One region of the Micromonospora sp. 067-2 genome, then DNA from elsewhere that is predicted to be linked to it. Evidence: riboswitches for the same ligand, from Rfam matches in the RefSeq annotation. Region 1 holds a riboswitch; the other holds the start of a gene.
The links. Region 1 has a riboswitch for S-adenosylmethionine ahead of thrC (threonine synthase). Riboswitches for the same ligand answer to the same signal wherever they lie in the genome.
Positions count from the first base shown of each region.

Region 2: it holds a riboswitch for S-adenosylmethionine, as region 1 does, so the genes downstream of both, ACLJN9_RS19430 (hypothetical protein) here and thrC (threonine synthase) in region 1, are expected to answer to the same signal.

Region 1 covers NZ_JAJPWB010000012.1:237,081-240,390, forward strand. The annotation lists gene thrC (threonine synthase) at 48-1,334, opposite strand; SAM riboswitch class I at 1,346-1,481, opposite strand; gene ACLJN9_RS27625 (ABC transporter permease) at 2,445-3,260, opposite strand.
Region 2 covers NZ_JAJPWB010000007.1:422,174-425,483, forward strand. The annotation lists gene ACLJN9_RS19425 (protein kinase domain-containing protein) at 1-1,477, shown strand, start outside; SAM riboswitch class IV at 1,573-1,693, shown strand; gene ACLJN9_RS19430 (hypothetical protein) at 1,721-2,323, shown strand; gene ACLJN9_RS19435 (hypothetical protein) at 2,496-3,310, shown strand, end outside.

The DNA of each region.
Region 1 (3,310 bases):
TCCCCGCTCCCCCACCCGGTCGGGTCCATCGTGGCTGGTGGGGCGCTTCAGCCGAGGAGCCCGGCGTCGCGGGCGGCGCGCAGCGAGGGCTTGATGTGGTGGGTCGGGCCGACCTGGCCGGCCACCGCGTCGATGGTCTTCAGGCCTTCGCCGGTGTTGAACACGACGGTCTCGGCCGCCGAGTCGAGACGACCGGATTCGACCAGCTTGCGCAGCACCGCCACGGTCACCCCACCGGCGGTCTCGGCGAAGACGCCTGTGGTACGGGCCAACTGCCGGATGCCGGCGCGGATCTCGTCGTCGTCGGCGTACTCCATCCACCCGTCGGTGCGTCGGACCGCCTCCAGCGCGTAGAGGCCGGCGGCCGGGTCGCCGATGTTGAGCGACTTGGCGATGCCGGTGGGCTTGACCGGGGTGATCGTGTCGGTCTCGGCGTGCAGGGCCGTGGCGATCGGGTTGCAGCCGGCCGACTGGGCGCCGAAGACCTTCCAGCCACCCTTCGGGGCCTCGACCAGACCGATCTCGACCAGCTCGGAGAACGCCTTGTCAATCTTGGTGAGCAGCTCGCCGCTGGCCATCGGAATGACCACCTGGGCCGGGATCCGCCAGCCGAGCTGCTCGGCCACCTCGTAGCCGAGGGTCTTCGAGCCCTCCGCGTAGTACGGCCGGACGTTCACGTTGACGAACGCCGTGTCCTCGAACTCGTCGGTCTCCACCAGCTCGCCGCAGAGCCGGTTGACGTCGTCGTACGAGCCGTCGATGGCGACCAGTTCGCCGCCGTAGACGGCGGTGGTGATGACCTTGCCCTGCTCCAGGTCACTGGGGATGAAGACCACCGAGGGCACGCCGGCGCGGGCGGCGTGCGCGGCGACCGAGTTGGCCAGGTTGCCGGTCGACGCGCAGGCGAACCGACTGAAGCCGAGCGCCCGCGCGGCGGTGAGCGCCACCGAGACCACCCGGTCCTTGAACGAGTGGGTCGGGTTGGCGCTGTCGTCCTTGACCCAGAGCGGCGCGGTGATGCCCAGCTCGGCGGCGAGGTGCGGGGCCGCCACCAGCGGGGTGAGCCCCGGGTCGAGGGTCACCCGGGTGGACGGGTCCTGGCCGGCGGGCAGCAACGCGGCGTACCGCCAGATGTTGTTCGGGCCGGCCTCGATCTGCTCGCGGGTGACGGCGGCCAGAGCGGCGGCGTCGTAGTCGACCTCGAGGGGGCCGAAACACTCGTAACAGGCGTGCTGGGCGGCGAGCGGGTAGCGGGCCGAACAGGCGCGACAGACCAGCGCGCGGGCGGGACTGGCGGAGGTGGCGATACCGGGGGCGGCGAGCGTCGACGTCATGTCGAGGGGTCCTCTCATCTTTCCCCGCATCGCACGGTGCGGCGGGGACGGAATTGGCACCTGCCCCGCGGGTCGCTCAGCGGTGAGCGCGCGGGGTGGTTGCCGGGGCGTCGTCGGGCCGTATCCCTCAGCCCCTCTGGATGAGGTATGCAGTTGTGCCGTCGAGTCTAGGCAACCCCGGGCGTTGTGGCCACCGCGCCCGGGTGGACCACCGCGACCGATGACGGCGGCCACGATCATGGCGTACGCCAACTGCGGGTCGCGCCGATCATCGGGATGGCGGCCAGGATGCCGGCGGCCAGCACTGGCCATTCGCACGCTACAGAGCTGAATCGTTTGCGGCATCGCCACAGCCCGCAGGGGCTGCCGACGCGCTACGGCCACCTCGCTCGCCGAGACGGCGTTGTTCTGATCGACCAAGGCTCAGGACCACGCGGTCGGCGTCGTGTTGGTCGAGCCCGACCAGGGTTCGGATGAGAAGGCCCGGGCCCTCGGAAGGCCGGCGAGCCTGGTCGATGTCCTGCTTGTCGCCGACACCGCTCTCGCCGAGCCGGTCGGACAGTTCGGTGTGCGGATCAACGCCGCCGGCCGAGCTCGACCTGATGGCAGAGAGCCTCCACGGCGCCGTGGAGGCGCCTACGTCGTACGCCGAGGGTTTGTCCGGAGCCGGCACAGCGAGCACCTGAAGCAGGTCCGGGGCGGATGCCGGCCTCCGATCGGCGAATGTCCGGGCAGTCGTCGGCCGACCCCACCCGCCTCGGCGCCGCCCCAGCCAAGGGAGAAGAGAGCGGCCGGCAGGTCCGGCGTGAGGTCCAAGATTCAGAGAAGCAGGACCTCACCGACCTTCGGGAGGTCGAGCGCCGCGACCGGCTCAGCGGACCGCCAGACGGAGTTGCGAACCCAGGCGGGTGATGTCCCGAACGATTCAGCTCCGAAGGCGGCCAGGAGCACTGTCGGAGCGATGACGAAAACCGACGACGGTGACGGCAGCAACGGCGGTGACGGCCCCCACGGGCGAGCATCATCCGATGCCGCGTCGGTGCCGACGCGGGCCTCCCCACCCCGGCGCCGAGCGCGGCGCCGACGACGGTCAGCCCGCCCGAGAGCCGGTCACGACGTGATGTCCTTGCGGGTGAAGCGCCAGAAGGCCAGCCCCCAGAAGATCGTGGCGTAGCTGACCGCCGAGATGCAGCCGCGCACCACGTCGTCGGTCTGCACGGGGGTGGACAGCAGGCCCAGCCAGGCGGTGCTGAAGTGGGTGGGCAGGAAGTCACGCAGCGCACCGAGGGCGGTGATCTGGTCCAGGATGCTGGACAGGATCCAGAGCAGAACAGCACCACCGACCGCGCCCAGCGCGGCGTCCGTGGTGACCGACAGCAGGAACGCCAGGCCGGCCACCACCAGGAGTACGACCGCCAGGTAACCGAGCACCGCCAGCAGGCGGAGCAGCCCCTCGCCCGGCTCCAGCTCGGCGGCGACCGTGCTGCGCAGCGGCGACCAGCCGTACCGCAGGGTGCCGGCGACCAGGGCGGTGCCGGCCAACAGCAGCAGGGCCAGTGCCGAGTACGTGAGCGCGACGACCAGCTTCACGGTGAGCAGCCGGGCCCGGGGCACCGGGATCGCCAGCAGGTACCGCAGGCTGCCCCAGCTCGCCTCGCTGGCCACCGTGTCGCCGCAGAACAGCGCGACCACCACCACCAGCAGGAACGACGCCGACACGAAGATGGAGAACAGGGTGAAGTTGAGCCCGCCGGAGGTGGCCAGGTCGACCAGGCTGGCGAACTCGTTGTTGCCGTTGTCGTCGTCGCCGCCGGAGTTGAACTGGAAGGCGACCAGGATGATCAGCGGCAGCAGCACCATGAACCCGAGCGCCAGTTGGGTCCGACGCCGCGACGCCTGACGGCGGAACTCCGCCCCGAACGGCATGGTGGCCGACGGCCGGTAGCCGCGGGCCGCACCGGACCGGTCGGGAACGC
Region 2 (3,310 bases), on a different contig from region 1:
CCGTGAGGTCGCCATCAAACTCATCCGCGTCGAGGCCGTGCAAACCCCGCAGCAGGCGGAAGAGTTCGCCAAGCGATTCCGCCGGGAGGCCCGCGTCACCGCACGCATCCAACACCACGGCGTGCCCCAGGTGTACGACGCGGTCCTCGACCGCTCATACGACCGGCTCTACCTGGTGATGGAGTTCGTTCGCGGCACCGCCCTGCGGGCCTTCATCGACCCACAGCACCCGCTGCCGGTTACCTGGGCAGCCGCTATCGCCGCGCAGATCTGCACCGTCCTCTCCCACGCCCACGCCATCCCCGTCGTGCACCGCGACCTCAAACCCGACAACGTCCTGGTCACCGCGGATGGGGCGATCAAGCTCCTCGACTTCGGCATCGCCGCCATCCTGCGCACCGACGTCACCCGCCTCACCGCAACCGGCAGCGCCCTCGGCACCCACCACTACATGCCGCCCGAGCAGATCCAGAACGCACAGATCACGCCGCAGAGCGACCTGTACGCCCTGGGCTGCGTCCTGCACGAACTCCTCGCCGGGCAGCGGGTCTTCGCTGGCGGCAGCGACTTCGAACTATGGCACCAGCACGTCACCGAGCCGCCACCACCTCTACGGACGCTCCGCCACGACGTGCCCGCAGCGATCGAGGAGTTGGTCCTCGATCTGCTGGCCAAGGCCCCCGAGGACCGGCCGACGGACGCCTACGACGTCTACGAGCGCCTGCTGCCCTTCCTACCGCTACCTGGATCGGCACCGCCCGCCTCCGAGCACGCGAGCAGCGCGATGCCCGACCCGACGCTGGTGTACCGCCGACCCAACGCCCCCCGTCGCCGGCCCGCGCCCGCCCCCGTGGTCCCGGCGCCGCGCAGTGAGACGTCGGCCGCCGATCCGGCGGCGATTCTCCAGACCGGGGTTCGAGACGCGATCAAGGCTGCCGTCTCGCAATCCGATGAGCTGCTGGACGACGAGCGCTTCGCCCAAGCCGCCGAAGTGCTCGAGGGCGTGATCGGCCCCGCCAGCGCGGCGCTCGGCGCTGAAAGTCCCCGCGTGCTGGGACTGCGTTCACGGCGAGCCGCCATTCTCATCATCGGCGGGGACTTCCGGCGCGCGCTGCCGGAGTTCGACGCCCTCGCCGCCGCGTACGCCCGCACCGCCGGCCCCACCAGCGAGGACGCGTTGGAATGCCTCCGGCAGGCAGCCCACTGCCGGGCGGAACTCGGCCAGGCCACCACAGCCCTGCGCCAGTTCCGGCAGGTGCTGACGCACGTACGCGCCGCCTCCGGCGATGTCTCCCCCACGGCTCTCGACCTGCGCCGCAACATCGGCATACTGCTGATCTCCGAAGACAAGGCCGCCGAGGCCGCGGACGAGCTGCAACCGCTGCACGACGACCTTTGCGTCGTCTACGGCCCAGACCATGAGCTGACCCAGGAAGTCGCCGACCTGCTTGCCCGGCTCCGACTCGGCGCCGACTGATAGTTCCGCCACCGCCCCGCCGCGCCGTTTGCTCAGGTCTTTCCGCGTGTTGCCCGGAGTTGCTCCCGACATCGGTGATCTCTATGCTTCCTGGGCGTCAAGAGTGGTCAGCGTCAAGCCTCCCGGCTTGCTGACCCGGCAACCGCGCCACCCGCGCACGGTGCCTCCGGGGGAAGACCAGGCCGACCGCAAGCTGCGGTACGGCAAGAGCGGGTGCCTCGGGCACCGGAGAGCGAGTTCACCGTGCCATTCGAAGAACTGGACCTGACTGCTTTCGCGGTCTGCCTGACCTGCGGGCACCTCCGCGACGGTGCCCGGCGCAAGCAGCGGTGCCGCTGCCAGCCCCGTACGCCGGAGTGGGAGCAGCAGTGGCAGCGCCAGGACATTCCCGGTGACCTCGACCTGTGTGTGTTGTGCGTCCGGGACACGGTGACCACCCAAACCCGGTGGTCGTGGCTGGCCTGCGAGACCTGCCGACACGTCTCGCAGGTGGTCGGCGAACGGTACGGCCACTGCGCCGCACTGCCGCTGGGCCGGCACTCGCTCATGAACGGCGACGTGGCCCAGCGGCAGACGGCCACGACCATCGAGGTCGCTGCCTCGCTGGTGGCCTCCGCACGGCGTTGTAACGAGCTGCGCGAGTGGCAGCAGGTGGAGTTCGCCCGGCTCGCCGAGCCACTACGCGTGATTGCTTCGAGCCTGCCGCTGGCCGAGTGGCAGCGGCAGTCGCCGCCCTCGCTTGGAGCAAGCGTCGACGCTTTCGACCGCTACGGCGTCATGCCCGTGCCCAACGACCTCAGCAGCCTCCGGCAGGCCCAGACCGAATTCCTGTCCACCGCGCGTTGACCGCCAGTCCAGCCGGCTGCTGATAGGTACCCGAATCGCCAACAGCGGCCGCGCTGGTCATCGTCCATCGACGGTCCGGTGATGACGGGCAGCTCAATTGCCGCGGCATTCGATAGCATCCGGCCATGATGGACGGTGGCGGGCAGCGACGTCGGCGCCTGGTGGTCGAAGCATGACCATCATCAGTGGTTGGCCGGCGCTGACCGTGGCGTTGAGCAACAGAGCCTCGCCAGCGAGGTTGTTCATTCAGGAGCGGTTCGGCCGCTGGCAGGACCTGCAGGCACGGTATCGGAAATCCATGCGCTCCCTTGTCGTGCCGGGGAGTCAGGCGAACCCTGGCACCATCGGCTCGGCCTTCGACTGGATGGTGCGCTTCATGGTGCATCCCAGGCCGGACCTGCGCTTGGCACTGCTCGGCGCGCGCACTCCCCCACTACGGCACGCGGTCCACGAACTGGCGCGCACGCTGAATTACTCCGAAAGCGGCGACAGCGTGGGGGCCTTCCGGTTCACCGGACCGGCCGCAGGCAGCGAAGCCGATCATCAACTCGTTGCCCGGGCCTGCTGGGCGCTGGCTCTCCTCACCGACCTGTACCGGGTCGGTCCCACACCTGGATCCCCGTTGATGGCCCTGGTCCCAAGGTCCATCACCGCCGAGAAGCTACTCGAGCTCGCCCCACCCGCGGCCCTCAACGAGCTCCAGGCATTGCGCGCCTTCGCCGAGCGGAGCCTCCTGCCGTCCCTGTCGGCGCGGCATGGCGCTTGGGCCCTCGGGCCGACCTTCGCCGGGTCATCGCTGATGAATGCCGACGCCGACCTGATCGCCGCCGGTTTGCTGCTCGAACTCAAGACGGGCCTCGGCAGCAAGCGCCGCGACGGGACGCGGCGGTCATCATTGGAAGCGCCGACCATCATGCAGCTACTCGGCTACGTACTGCTGGACTTCCCTGACGAGTTCGCCATCAAAGCTGTCGGCGTTTACAACGC